Regions from separate parts of the Pseudoneobacillus rhizolycopersici genome, predicted to be linked through region 2. Evidence: predicted binding sites of a transcription regulator. Region 2 holds the regulator's gene; each other region holds the start of a gene.
The links. The regulator Rex, encoded in region 2, represses fermentation and respiration genes when NADH is low (regulators of the CRP and FNR family bind a similar motif). The targets are predictions, from matches to a motif close to TTGTGAAATATTTCACAA.

Region 1 (4,896 bases), on a different contig from region 2:
CCCTGTCTTTAAATCATCAATAACAATATTTCGAATAAAATTTGCAGGAGTGTTTTCCAACTTCCTCAACCTCTCTCGTTAAACTCTATCGCTAACAGTATATATAACATAATTTTAATCAATTTTCCAACCTCACTTTAGCGCTTTAAAGGATGTGGGGACAGTCCCCACATCCTTTAAAGCGCTAAAGCGGTGGGGGCACAGCCCCCGCCGCTTGGTATGGAATATTTATTTTGTTAGGCATCCTCTAACTTAACTTGTTTTCGTGCTTGCGGGTAGAGCTGCTTTTTCACTTTCATAACATATTCCTCAAACAACAGCTCCAAACCAACTGTCGCCAACGAGAAGAAGTTCGCATAATGCTTCTGGACTTCCCACTTTAGCTCATTTTTGCCGCAAATACTATATTCATTGAGGGCATCAAACTCACTCTTCAACTTAGCTAAATCATCAATCCTAAGAACTGGCGCAACGGCCAATAGCTCATCGATTCGGGCAATATAAGCCTGTGAGCGTTCAATTTTGGACTGAATATCCCGATGCGCCTTATCATCAATAAGCCGATATTTCAACTTAAAATCATTCAATTTTTTAGCAGATTCATAGGTAGCATCAACGATATCGTCCCGCGACATCGACGTGGTTTCATAGCTTAACATATGCTTCCAAGAAGGCTGCGTGATCGCCTTACGATGATCCTCGAGCGTGTGGCACAGTTTTTTATAACCAAATTTCTCAGGATTTTCAAAGGCAGCACTTGCTGGGTCGAGGAATGGCGCAAGCGGTGCGACAAAATAAGCTAATCGACGATCCTGACCGCAAGCATTATGAATGTCCTCGATAAAGTCAATATTTTCTAAGGCGCTTTGTTTTGTTTGATCAGGAATTCCAGTCATAAAGAATAAATCGATTTTGGAACAGCCATGCTTGAGGGCATACTGAAGCGTTTCAATCACTTTTGAATTGGTGCAATGGAATTTTCCGTTGTGACGACGAATGTTCTCATCATGGGTCTCCAGTGTCAGCTCTAAGCTATATTTTGGAACAGATTCATTGATTTTCTGAAAAAATTCCTCATCGGCATATTGGAAAAGTTCAAAGACAAGCTCATTTTTCAGCGGTAATTTTTTTAATCGATCAAAAAATTCATTCACATATTCTTTGCCGCCCTGGCGAATGTCGTGGAGGATAAAAATCGGTGCTCGACTGAATCTGGAAATGAACACAATATCCTCAATGAGCTTGGCCGGTGAACGTAAGGCAAGACCGGTGCGGCCGCAGTTTTGCGAATAGGCCTCTTTTGACCCGCCGCAAATTAAGCATTTTTGCGTACAACCCCGTGCCGTTAAAATCGCCGTATTCGGATACTGCAGCCAGTCCTTATAGGGAAGGGGGTCAAGGAAGTTTTTATATTTAAACACAGAGCGAATCGTGTAGCGATAGCCAGGTACATCAAACTCATCAAGATGGCTCGGGACGTAGGAAAGCGGGTTGACTTTAATGATATTGCCGCTTCTCCAGGTTAAGTTTGGGATCCCCTCATAATGCCCCGTTTTCGCCTCGATTTCGTTCATTAGCATCAGCATCAATTTCTCGGTTGAATCACCGCGAACGACAAAATCAATAAATGGATATTCCATTAAATCCTTGTGGTAATAGGACGCGGACAACCCGCCAAAAATCATCGGTATGTCAGGATGCCATTTTTTTACGATCTTCGCAAGTTCAATACTGCCATGGGCGTGTGGCAGCCAATGCAAATCAATTCCAAATGCCCACGTCTTAATTTTGCTAAGTTTTTTCTCGACATTAAAGTTTTCGTCTAAAAGCATCCGGTTAGCAATGTTGATAATTTTCACCCTTAAACCATAGCGTTCGAGATAATCGGCAATGCTTGTTAACCCAATTGGATACATTTCAAATACAGGTGAAGATGGGACAACATCGCTAATCGGCCCGGCGAGAATGGAATTTTTCCGGAAATCATAAACACTTGGCGCATGGAGAAGCACTAAATCGTATTTCATCTTAATCACCTTTCCCTTTTTGTGAATAAATTCACAATTATATCTATATTAGGCTGTGTTAAAGGTCATTGCTGATTTAGCACCTGTTGATTGGAGCGGAAATCAACAGTCTGCTTTAACACAGCCATATTTATAAAATAATCGTATCATAGAAAAATACGGTTAATTGTGTCGATTTGGGTAATACTGGATTCGTATTTTCATAGTGAGAATGGTAATTAGGATAGAAATAAATCGTTCCAACCTACCAAAAAGTAAACTATCATTGAAAAACCGCATAATAGACGGTAAACTACAGATAGACATGTATGTGCAATCGATTGCACAACGAAAACTACTAACAAAAAAATGAGGTAATAAAATATGACAAAAATTTGGTGGAAGGAAGCCGTTGGGTATCAGATTTATCCGCGCAGTTTCCAGGATTCGAATGGCGATGGGATTGGTGATCTTCAGGGAATCATCCAACGTCTCGATTATATAAAGGATTTAGGGATTGATGTTATTTGGATTTGTCCCATGTATAAATCACCGAATGACGATAACGGGTACGATATTTCGGATTACCAGGATATTATGGAAGAATTCGGAACAATGGCTGATTTTGACCAGCTTTTACAGGAAGTCCATAGCCGTGGCATGAAGCTGATTATTGACCTTGTGCCGAACCACACGAGCGATGAACATCAGTGGTTTGTGGAATCACGTTCTTCTAAGGATTCAGCGAAACGAGATTGGTATATTTGGCGTGATGGTAAAAATGGTGCCGAGCCAAATAACTGGGAAAGCATTTTCGGCGGCTCCGCTTGGGAATATGATGCCGGGACAGACCAGTATTATATGCACTTGTTCTCCGTTAAGCAGCCTGACTTAAACTGGGAAAACCCAGATGTTCGCGAGGCGGTTTATGCGATGATGAATTGGTGGCTCGATAAAGGGATCGATGGCTTCCGAATCGATGCGATTAGTCATATTAAAAAACGTCCTGGTCTGCCGGATATGCCGAATCCGGACAATGTGCAGTATGTTTCCTCCTTCGATATGCATATGAATCAGGAGGGCATCCATCCCTTTTTACAAGAAATGAAGGACAAAACGTATGGCAACTATGATGTGATGACCGTCGGCGAAGCGAATGGCGTGAAAACTGAGGAGGCCCATCGCTGGGTTGGCGAAGCGGAAGGTAAAATGGACATGGTGTTCCAATTCGAGCATCTTGATCTTTGGAACGCTGAGAAAAAGAAGGAATTAGACGTTCTTGGTTTGAAACGGGTGCTGACGAAATGGCAAAAAGGGCTTGAGAAGGACGGCTGGAACGCGCTGTTCATCGAAAACCATGACAAGCCACGGGTCGTTTCGACATGGGGCAATGATGACGAGTTTTGGTATGAAAGTGCGACTTCGCTTGCAGCGATGTACTTCTTAATGCAAGGGACACCATTTATTTACCAAGGCCAAGAAATCGGGATGACCAATGTGCAGTTCCCTTCGATAGACGATTACGACGATGTCGCGATTAAAAATATGTATCGTTTGAAGCGGGAAGCGGGTGTCTCCCATGAGGAGATTATGGAAATCATTTGGGCCTCTGCACGTGATAACAGCCGGACGCCGATGCAGTGGTCGGCGGAGGAGCAGGCTGGTTTTACAACGAGTACCCCGTGGATGAAGGTAAACCCGAACTACATGAAGATTAATGTGGCGAAACAATCGGAGGAAGCGGATTCTGTCCTGTCTTTTTATAAGAAAATGATTCTTCTTAAGAAGAATAACCCAGTGGTGTTCACCTATGGGGTGTATGACCTAATCGATGCCGATCATCAGCAAATTTATGCGTACACACGAACCGGCGAAGGCGATAAGGTACTGGTATTGGCGAATTTATCAAAGTCGGTGGCGGAGTTTGCGGTTGGCGAGTTAGGGCTTGATGCGCTTCTTTTGAATAATTATCCTGTTGCGGACGAGAGCGATGTTCTTCAGTTCCGTCCTTATGAAACAAGAGTTTATCGGTTGACATAACTAGCAGCGGCTTGCTGCTAGTTTTTTTTGGAAAAACTAGGCATTCACCTACTCTCCTCAAGCTGCATAACCTAATTGGTGAGTAAATATAGGGCGAAGGGGAGTGTAGATAGTGGCAGGCAAGATTCGAAATTATTATGCGGGTGGAAATACGGCACGAGGCTTCCATAATTTATATGATTCCAATTTACAGGGGCTCGAGCGACTGTTTATTTTAAAAGGTGGACCGGGGACTGGGAAATCATCATTAATGAAAAAAATCGGTGAAGAGTGGCTTCATCGGGGGTATGACATTGAACTATTGCATTGTTCATCGGACAATAACTCGATTGACGGCGTCATTAATCGCGACTTAGGTGTTGGGATTGTGGATGGAACCGCACCACATGTCATTGAACCGAAGGCACCGGGAGCCGTTGAAGAGTACGTCAATTTAGGCGAGGCCTGGGATTCGGCGAAGCTGGCAGCGGAGAAAGGGAACATTGTCACGCTATCGGATAAAATCAGCGACGCCTTCCAAACCGCATACGCCACCTTTGCTGAGGCATTAAGCATTCATGACGAATGGGAAAAAATCTATATAAATAGCATGGATTTTGAGAAAGCCGATGGGCTGACGAACAATCTAATTAATAAATTTTTTGGGAAAATGAAATTAAACAAAAAGAGTGATGTCAGACATCGATTCCTGGGGGCAGCAACACCACAAGGAGCGGTCGACTTCGTTCCGAACTTAACCGAGGATTTATCCAAGCGCTATTTTATTAAAGGGCGTGCTGGCTCAGGGAAATCGACCTTGTTGAAAAAGATTGCCGGTGTTGCCGAGGAACGTGGCTTTGATGTCGAGGTT
Region 2 (4,896 bases):
TTTACTATTGAAATAAGCTATCCGGATGAATACTCCTCTGAATGAAGAAGTATTTACATCATGCCGCCCATTCCACCCATGCCGCCCATGTCTGGCATAGCCATACCTTTGTTTTCTTCTGGCTTATCAGCTACAACTGCTTCAGTTGTTAAGAACATAGCCGCTACAGATGCAGCGTTTTGAAGTGCAGAACGAGTTACTTTAGTTGGATCAACGATACCAGCTTCGATCATGTTTACCCATTCGCCAGTTGCAGCGTTGAAGCCGACACCGATTTCTTCACGCTTTAAGCGGTCAACGATAACGGATCCTTCAAGACCAGCGTTGTGTGCGATTGTGCGAATTGGTTCTTCCATTGCGCGAAGAACAATGTTGATACCAGTCTTAACGTCACCTTCAGCTTCTAATGCAGCCACTTTTGTATAAACGTTTAGAAGGGCAACACCACCACCGGATACGATACCTTCTTCTACTGCAGCGCGAGTAGAGTTTAGAGCATCTTCAATGCGTAGTTTACGCTCTTTCAATTCTGTTTCAGTTGCCGCACCAACTTTGATTACTGCGACACCGCCAGCTAACTTAGCTAAGCGCTCTTGTAATTTTTCTTTGTCAAATTCAGAAGTAGTTTCTTCTAATTGAGCTTTGATTTGGTTTACGCGAGCGGAAATGCTTGCAGGCTCGCCAGCACCTTCAACGATTGTTGTGTTTTCTTTTGTTACAACAACCTTAGAAGCGCGTCCTAAAGATGCGATTGTTGCAGACTTAAGGTCACGGCCTAATTCTTCAGTGATGACTTCACCGCCAGTTAATGCAGCGATATCTTCAAGCATTGCTTTACGACGGTCACCAAATCCAGGAGCTTTAACCGCTACTGCATTGAATGTTCCACGAAGCTTGTTCACTACTAATGTAGATAATGCTTCACCTTCGATATCTTCAGCAACCAATAATAATGGCTTACCTTGTTGAACTACTTGTTCTAACACTGGTAAAATTTCTTGAATGCTAGCAATCTTTTTATCCGTAATTAAGATGTATGGATTGTCTAATACAGCTTCCATTTTCTCTGTGTTTGTTACCATGTAAGCAGAAACGTATCCACGGTCAAATTGCATACCTTCTACCACATCTAACTCAGTTGTGAAGCCTTTAGATTCTTCGATTGTGATAACGCCATCGTTTCCAACGCGCTCCATTGCTTCAGCGATTAATTGACCTACTTCAGCATTGTCAGCAGAAATAGCTGCTACTTGAGCGATTGATTCTTTGTTTTCGATTGGCTTAGAGATTGATCTTAATTCTTCAACAGCTGTTGCAACTGCTTTTTCCATTCCTTTGCGGATACCCATTGGGTTTGCACCTGCAGTTACGTTCTTTAAGCCTTCGCGAATCATTGCCTGAGCTAGAACAGTTGCAGTGGTTGTTCCGTCACCCGCTACATCATTTGTTTTGCTAGCTACTTCAGCAACTAATTTTGCACCCATGTTTTCGAATGCATCTTCTAATTCGATTTCTTTCGCAATGGTTACACCGTCGTTCGTGATAAGTGGAGAACCATATTTCTTTTCAAGAACTACGTTGCGTCCTTTTGGTCCAAGAGTTACTTTTACTGTATCTGCAAGCGCATCGACTCCGCGAAGCATTGCGCGACGTGCATCTTCACTAAATTTAATTTCTTTAGCCATTAGTAAAACCTCCCTGAAATTTTTGATTTATAAAAGATTAACCTACGATAGCAAGAATGTCGTTTTCACGAATGATTAGATATTCAGTACCTTGGTACTTCACTTCTGTACCAGCGTATTTTGAGAAGATAATGCGGTCACCGACAGAAACCTCTAACGCTACGCGCTCACCATTATCAAGTACGCGGCCTGTACCTACTGCGATAACCTTTGCTTCTGATGGCTTTTCTTTCGCAGAATCAGGTAATACGATACCGCTTGCAGTTTTTTCTTCAGTTTCAACAAGCTCGATGACAATGCGATCTCCTAGTGGCTTTAACATGAAAAATAACCTCCTCAATTTTTATGTAGTTTTTATTATTAGCACTCGAGCACATTGAGTGCTAACACAATTTTTATATTAATGAATCTTGATTTATTTTGCAAGTATCATGCATAAAATTTTTATCCATTTTATATCGACTAAATTTGACAAGATTTGGCGATTTACCCACAACTCTATTAGTATAATCATTCGCTTATTCTTTTATTCCGCAAATCAAGTAGCTTTATTTGATACTAACCTTGTTTTAAGAGTAAAATATGAAGTAAGAAGTAGTTAAAGGAGTATGAGCGTTTGAAACGAGAATATTGGTTGATTATGATAGTTTATATAGCCATGCAATTATCGGGTGCTTTAGTGGGTGCCTTTTATGCTATTGCCGAAATGATGTTCGGACCAAATCTTGCCTTTTCAGAAAGAGAAATGGTTTATTATTGGTTGGTCGCTAGTTTCTCCCTTGCTACAGTTATCGTTTTATTCCTATTGCGAAAAGAAATGCGTGAATTATTTCATGCAAGATCGCCACTTTTTTCTAACAACGCACTTCCTTGGGCGATTATCGGGATATTCTTGGCCTTTTTTGCTCAAACATTCGCTGCCAGTATCGAAAATATACTTGGAATCGAAATGGGCTCAGAAAACACCAAACAAATCATTCGAATTATTGAAGCCTTCCCTGCGATGATTTTTGTCAGTTCAGTGCTTGGGCCAATTCTGGAAGAAATTATTTTTCGCAAAATTATTTTCGGGACACTTCATAAAAGGTTAAACTTTTTCTTATCGGCCTTAATCAGTTCGGTTATCTTTGCGTTAGCCCATATGGAACTTGAACATATATTGCTATATTCAGCAATGGGATTCACGTTTGCGTTTTTATATGTGAGAACACAAAAGATTTGGGTGCCCATATTTGCCCATGTAATGATGAATACGGCTGTTGTACTGCTTCAGTCGGTTTATAAAGATGAAATTGAAAAAATGATTCAAGATGCTGAAAAAGCGCAAAGCTTTATCAGCCTGTTGTTCTAATTGGAGGTTCAAATGAGACAAACACCTATCTTTTCCGGTTTTCTATATTTATTATTAGGAGTTTTATTTACCTACTTTGCCATCAATAATGTCAAAGAGGAAGGCTGGGGATTTTTCTCCTATCTGTTAATCATTTTAGCTACCTTTGACTTAGGGGCCGGTTTAAAAATGATTGCCATTCATTTTAAAATAAAAGCATCAACGAAAAAATGAGTCCAATCACTGGACTCATTTTTTCTACTCTTCATCTAACTCTGTCTCATCGGTTGAGTAATGTTTTAAAAAGTAAATTAACGATTGCAACTCTACAGCTAAGTCAATATGGTGCACACGAATCGAACTTGGTACATTTAAACGAGCAGGGGTAAAATTTAATATCCCTTTGACATTTGCTTGTACAAGTCTATCTGTAATACTTTGAGCAACAGGTGCTGGTACGGTTAAAATAGCTACCTGTATGCCGGCTTCGACAATTTTTGCCTCTAAATCATTCATATTGTGAACGAGGATTTCACCGATAGGTTTGCCTACTTTACCCTCATCGACATCAAAAGCCATTTCAATTTTGGTGTTATTGTTTTTCAAGAAATTATAATGTAAAAAAGCTGTACCTAAATTCCCAACACCGATTAAGGCAACCTTTGTAAGCTCATCCTGATCCAATGTCTTCCGGAAAAATGTTAATAAATAATTGACATTATAACCGTAGCCCTTTTTCCCCAAAGCTCCAAAATAAGAAAAATCCCGGCGAATCGTTGCTGAATCGACTTTTACTGCCTCACTAAGCTCAGCTGAAGAAACGCGCTGTTTACCCGAGGAATATAAATTTTTCAAAAATCGATAGTACAGTGGCAGTCGTTTTGCCGTTGCTTGCGGTATTTTTAATATCTCATTACTCATAAACCATCCCATCCCCTACCTTGATGATTTTTCTACTGCTGTTATTTTATTCTATATGGCCAATTCTTTTAAAATCACCATTTTTTCCACCGGTTTTTTCTACAAGGTATGTTGGACCAATCACCATACCTTTATCAACTGCCTTACACATATCATAAACGGTTAGTGAACAAACAGATGCAGCTGTTAACGCTTCCATCTCCACTCCGGTATTCCCTTTTGTTTTTACGGTAGCCTGTATATGTAAAATGTAAACATCATCCTGTGGTTCCCATGAAAAGCTGATATCAATTCCCGTTAAAGGAATTGGGTGGCACATCGGAATGATTTCCCAGGTTTTTTTTCCGGCCATTACAGCCGCTACTTGGGCAACCGCCAGTACATCACCTTTTTTCATCATCTGATTCGTTATTTTTTCATAGATTTCTTGGTTTAAGCGAATGCTTGAGCGTGCGATTGCTGTTCTTGTTGTTTCAGGCTTATCGCTGACATCGACCATCTTCGCTCTGCCCTCTTCATTAAAATGAGTAAAATCTGACATACGGACTCCTCCCCACTAAATATCATACACTATTTTTTGGTATCTGTATTGAGTTGTTTGTATGAATCTTCACATATTTACTATTATTGCCGATAAAAGGCGTTTAAGATACACTTGAGATAGAAAAACAGAGGTGAACCAAATGATTTTATTACAGGTCAATCAACTAGCCAAATATTTTGGCGCAGATATGATTTTATCGAATATAAAGCTAGAGATTCAAACGCGCGACCGCATCGCCCTTGTCGGCCGGAATGGCGCAGGTAAATCAACCTTACTGAAAATTATCTCAGGACAAATGAGCTATGATTCTGGCGATATTATTAAACCGAAAGAAGTAACGATCGGTTACCTCGCTCAAAACACTGGTCTTGAATCAAAGCTATCGATTTGGGAGGAGATGCTCACTGTCTTTGAAT
Region 3 (4,896 bases), on a different contig from region 2:
GCCGTTATTACGGAAAGACTTGCCTTTATTGGTTCAGAAATTAAGTGTGATTGACGGGTTATCGGATATCGGTTTAACCACTAATGGTGTTCTCTTACCACAACATGCACAAAATCTAAAGGATGCTGGTTTAAAGCGGGTTAATGTTAGCTTAGATAGCCTAAATGATGAATTGTTTGGGCAGATTAATGGTCGTAATACTGGGACTAAGCCTGTATTAGACGGAATTCTAGCGGCAAGAAATGTCGGTCTTGGTGTTAAAATTAATATGGTCGTAAAAAAGGGGTTAAATGACTCGGAAATTTTACCAATGGCGGAGTTTTGTAAACAAGAAGGAATTGAGCTACGGTATATAGAGTTTATGGATGTTGGCTCTACAAATGGCTGGCGTATGGATGATGTCGTAACGAAAAAGGAAATTTTTAATATTCTAAATGAACAATACGAATTAATCCCAGTCGATCCGAATTACTTTGGGGAAGTGGCCAAAAGGTATTATTATAAAGATACAAATGTTGCTGTTGGATTTATTACGTCTGTTTCGGAATCATTTTGCTCGAGCTGTACTCGCTCAAGACTATCTGCTAATGGGCAGTTATTTACTTGTTTGTTTAATGGAGACGGGCATGATATTCGCGACTATATGCGTAGTGGAGTATCTGATGAAGAAATTATCAATCGCATTACAGCAATTTGGAATGGTCGAAACGACAGATATTCTGATGAACGAACCGCTGAAACCAACCGCAATCGTAAGAAAATTGAAATGTCCTACATTGGTGGTTAAAGATAAAAACTCCCTGGAACAGGGAGTTTTTTTATAAAAAGAAGACTGCGATTTTTCTTCATCGCAGTCCAATCAGAGAAAACAAATGGATTAAAAAGGTAAAAATAGGGTGGTAACAAAAGCTCCATTAAATTAAATATATCTTGGGAATAATATATTATTTTCCAAATGGACATGCATAAATGTTTCGCCCTCAAGCATTTCAAGACGTTTGTACACAAGGCGATAGGTACCGCAAGCATCGAGAGGAGGAATAAAGTCACCGGTAATATCACGTAATTCCTTTAGAATTTCACCCGCGTGATCATGTTCCTTTTCAAGCTCAGCAATTTGCATTAACGCTTCCTCGCGATCTTCCACAGCACCTGCCTCAAGTTTTAAAATAAGAGGAAAGGAAATTTCTTCTTCTTTCTTGGTGTGCTCTAGCAATTCCGTTTTCAACTCTTTGAAAAGCTCATAGACTCTCAATAGTTCCGGATGATGATCACCATGTACTTTTGCAACTTTCGTTACGTATGGACTTAATTGGGAAAGCTCTTCTTCTAGTGGACGGTGATAACGCTCGATGACATGATCAATAATCGTTTTGGAATCAGAATCCATCCAAACCTCCATGTCTGTAGCCCCTAAGTTTTGATTTTTTTCGTATAAATCCTTCAAATTAACTAGTAGGTTCTCCATATTAACTCCACTAGCGGTTGCTGCATCTAATAAGGGTGTATTTCCACCGCAGCAAAAATCAATTCTGTTCTTTTTGAACAAGTCACTTGATTTTGGAAATTCATTTACAATATCACGAACTAAGGATTGTTCAGTAAAAGGAAAAGTCATTAGGAAAAAGTCCTCCTTATAAATACATATTTTTCTTCACTGTATTAGCATACTGTATTTCCTACCCAGACTTGGTGATAACCATCACACTTCATCCGTATTTTTTGACAACTTTTCAAACGTGTAAATATGGTTTTCTCTTACCTAGGTATGATTAGTGAGGTTTGACATGTCTTTTATGATTGATTGACCGTATAATAGTACTGATATAAGTAGTAGGAGTTGATAATATGTTGGAAAAACGAATTCCTATTTCGATAGGAGAAGCGGTAAAAAAAGTATTAGCTTATGAAATCAAAGGAAATACCGAATACATACCCATCTCAAACGCCTATGGTAGATATCTATCCGAAGATTTAATCGCGACAAGTGATGTCCCTCATTTTGACCGGGCACCATATGACGGATTTGCGATTCGCTCTATGGATTCAGCAAATGCCTCCCAAGAGAATCCAGTTAAATTTCGAGTAATAGACGAAATTGGTGCTGGGATGGTTTCCAATAAAACACTTGGCGAATACGAAGCCGTAAGAATTATGACTGGAGCAATGATGCCAAAGGAAGCAGATACGGTAGTTATGCTAGAATTGACAAAGGATTTTATTGAAGGGAGTCAAACCTTTATGACGATAAAACGTCCTTTTAAAAAGGGCGATAATGTTTCTTTTATTGGTGAAGATGCTAAAAAAGGTGAAATTCTTGTGAGCAAGGGTGCGTTTATTAATCCTGGTGTCCAAGCCGTTTTGGCTACCTTCGGATATAAGGATGTGCCTGTTGCTAAACAGCCGAAAGTCGGTTTATTTGCAACTGGAACAGAGCTTTTAGAGGTTGAAGATGATTTGGTCCCAGGGAAAATTCGAAATAGCAATTCCCACATGATTTCAGCGCAAATTAAACGTGTGGGAGGGGAAGTCGTTTATTTCGGTAAACTGGTTGACGATTTTAATGAATGTTTTCAAGCCATAAAAGAATCGCTTTCAAAAGTAGATATATTAATAACAACTGGTGGGGTTTCAGTGGGAGATTATGATTATATCCCAGCGATATATGAAAAACTCGGTGCTGAGGTCCTTTTTAATAAAGTCGGCATGCGCCCAGGAAGTGTCACAACGGTAGCACATCTTGACGGAAAGCTCTTATTTGGTTTGTCAGGAAATCCATCAGCTTGTTATGTTGGATTCGAACTATTTGCAAGACCAATCATTCGAAAAATGCTTTTTGCTGATAGACCTCATTTAAAAAAGGAGAAGGCCGTTCTAGAAGCGGATTTCCCGAAAGCCAATCCTTTTGTTCGATTTGTCAGAAGTCAGGTATATGTCGAAAATGGGCAATTAAAGGTAGTGCCGAGTGGTCTTGACAAATCCAATATAGTCATGAGCTTGGCAGGAGCTAACTCATTAATGATTTTACCTGGTGGAACGAGAGGGTTTATGAACGGAACAACGGTGGACGTGCTGTTATTAGAGGATCATGTTGGAAGTGAATGGCCTTGGTAAAGCATCCGCTTATTCTTCAAGTTGTTGGATTTCAAAATAGTGGAAAAACAACTTTTATTAAACAACTTTTAGAAATGCTTTCAATAGAAAACATTCGGGCAGGGGTAATTAAGCATCATGGGCACGGTGGAAAACCAGATATTTACGAAGAAAAGGATTCAGCGACATACTGTCATAAAGGGGCTGCTGTGTCTCTTGTAGAAGGAGAAGGACGGGTTCTTATTCAAGCGGAACAACCACAATGGACATTGGAGGAGCAGATTAAACTTTTAGTTCCATTCAAACTGGACATTATTTTAATCGAGGGCCACAAAAACGAAAGCCACCCAAAAATCTTTATTGTCAGAAATCCATCCGATTTAGAAAAATTAAATCAATTAAGTAATATAATGGCCATCTTTTTAAGGGACCGATCATTAATAGCGAAAATGAATCAAAATACGTTAGTCCCCTATTTTATGTTGGATAACAATGAGCATCTGATTTGGACATTTCATTTTATCAGAGCTCTATTAGGAAAGTCTGTAAATTAGTCATAATCACAATACTAAACCCAAAAATTAATAATTTGTGAAAAGGGGGCAAAAATGCCTCCTTTCTTTGATGAAATGTGATAAGTTTCACTTTTTGAGGTTACTCATTCTTATATAGTAAAAATAAGCAATCAAGAGGAGTGATTCTCATGAAGTTATTTTTACCAAAGCAACATGGTGCATGGGCGATGTTAATTATCCCATTTTGGCTTGGAGTAGCTGCAACTAAATTTTTATGGCAACATATCCCATTTTTCATAGGATGGCTGTTATTATACTTAGCAACCTACCCAATGCTATTGTTGGTTAAACGAAAAAAGATTCCATTTTATTTAAAATGGACTTTTATTTACTTAGTTCCAGCCCTGTTATTTTTATTGATTCCACTATTGTCACAACCAAAATTAATGTATTTTGGGCTATTGATGCTCCCATTTTTTATGATTAATGCATATTATTCCCATTACAATCAGGACCGTGCATTTGGAAATGATGTTAGTGCTGTCATCGCTTTTTCGATAGCAGGAATCGGGAGTGGTTTTCTTGTGACGGAACAATTGACAAATGAATTGATCCTTGTTTTTATGACTAGTATTTTGTTTTTTCTTGGTTGTACCTTTTATGTAAAAACAATGATTCGTGAAAAAAAGAATATTCCATTTAAATGGGTATCATGGGCATTCCATTTGATGATTCCGATTGGATGGATCATTTTAGGTGAAGGGTTAATAGCTTTTGCCTTTTTACCAAGCCTAGTCAGAGCGATTGCCTTCTATGGAAAACCACTTTCGGCTAAACAGGTTGGTGTTTATGAAATTGCAAATTCAATCCTGTTCTTCATTCCGTTACTCATTCGTTTCGTTTAATGAGGCATTCTACATGGTGCAAATTCCCATTGTTATCTTGTTGAAATAGGCAATACTACTATTGATTATAGGATATGGAGGGAAGGAAAATGGGCCAAAGCCATGTTTTTAAATCAGGGCATAAAGCACCAAATAATGGAATTTATGTCGAAATTGGCGATACTGGAGATAATGTTGTGAATCCAAAACAAATAAAATTAAAAGCTGGAGATCCGTTCCCGGAAACTTCAAATGATAAACGGCACTGGACCTATAAAAGAAAACCGTAATTAAAAAAGACCATCTGTTGATGGTCTTTTTTAATGGTGATGTTGTTCAACTGGATCGTTTGGAATAACCGTAGAAACGATAAAGATTAGAACCGTAACGATAACTGCTAAAAT

Region 1: a site for Rex is predicted at 2,047-2,064, ahead of ACX9YW_RS06795 (TIGR04190 family B12-binding domain/radical SAM domain protein). Genes of this name have one in related genera too.
Region 3: a site for Rex is predicted at 3,723-3,740, ahead of ACX9YW_RS07260 (YwiC-like family protein). Genes of this name have one in related genera too.

What each region holds. Positions count from the first base shown of each region.
Region 1 covers NZ_JBTOOE010000004.1:223,290-228,185, reverse strand. Annotated here, with positions in the region: gene ACX9YW_RS06800 (glutamine--tRNA ligase/YqeY domain fusion protein) at 1-60, opposite strand, end outside; gene ACX9YW_RS06795 (TIGR04190 family B12-binding domain/radical SAM domain protein) at 237-2,027, opposite strand; gene ACX9YW_RS06790 (glycoside hydrolase family 13 protein) at 2,391-4,046, shown strand; gene ACX9YW_RS06785 (PRK06851 family protein) at 4,159-4,896, shown strand, end outside.
Region 2 covers NZ_JBTOOE010000029.1:34,365-39,260, forward strand. Annotated here, with positions in the region: gene groL (chaperonin GroEL) at 54-1,685, opposite strand; gene groES (co-chaperone GroES) at 1,723-2,007, opposite strand; gene ACX9YW_RS20605 (CPBP family intramembrane glutamic endopeptidase) at 2,302-3,036, shown strand; gene ACX9YW_RS20610 (YdiK family protein) at 3,049-3,249, shown strand; gene ACX9YW_RS20615 (redox-sensing transcriptional repressor Rex) at 3,274-3,936, opposite strand; gene moaC (cyclic pyranopterin monophosphate synthase MoaC) at 3,983-4,477, opposite strand; gene ACX9YW_RS20625 (ABC-F family ATP-binding cassette domain-containing protein) at 4,620-4,896, shown strand, end outside.
Region 3 covers NZ_JBTOOE010000005.1:48,015-52,910, reverse strand. Annotated here, with positions in the region: gene moaA (GTP 3',8-cyclase MoaA) at 1-787, shown strand, start outside; gene ric (iron-sulfur cluster repair di-iron protein) at 920-1,618, opposite strand; gene ACX9YW_RS07270 (molybdopterin molybdotransferase MoeA) at 1,849-3,114, shown strand; gene mobB (molybdopterin-guanine dinucleotide biosynthesis protein B) at 3,108-3,647, shown strand; gene ACX9YW_RS07260 (YwiC-like family protein) at 3,797-4,513, shown strand; gene ACX9YW_RS07255 (YjzC family protein) at 4,603-4,782, shown strand; gene ACX9YW_RS07250 (YjzD family protein) at 4,813-4,896, opposite strand, start outside.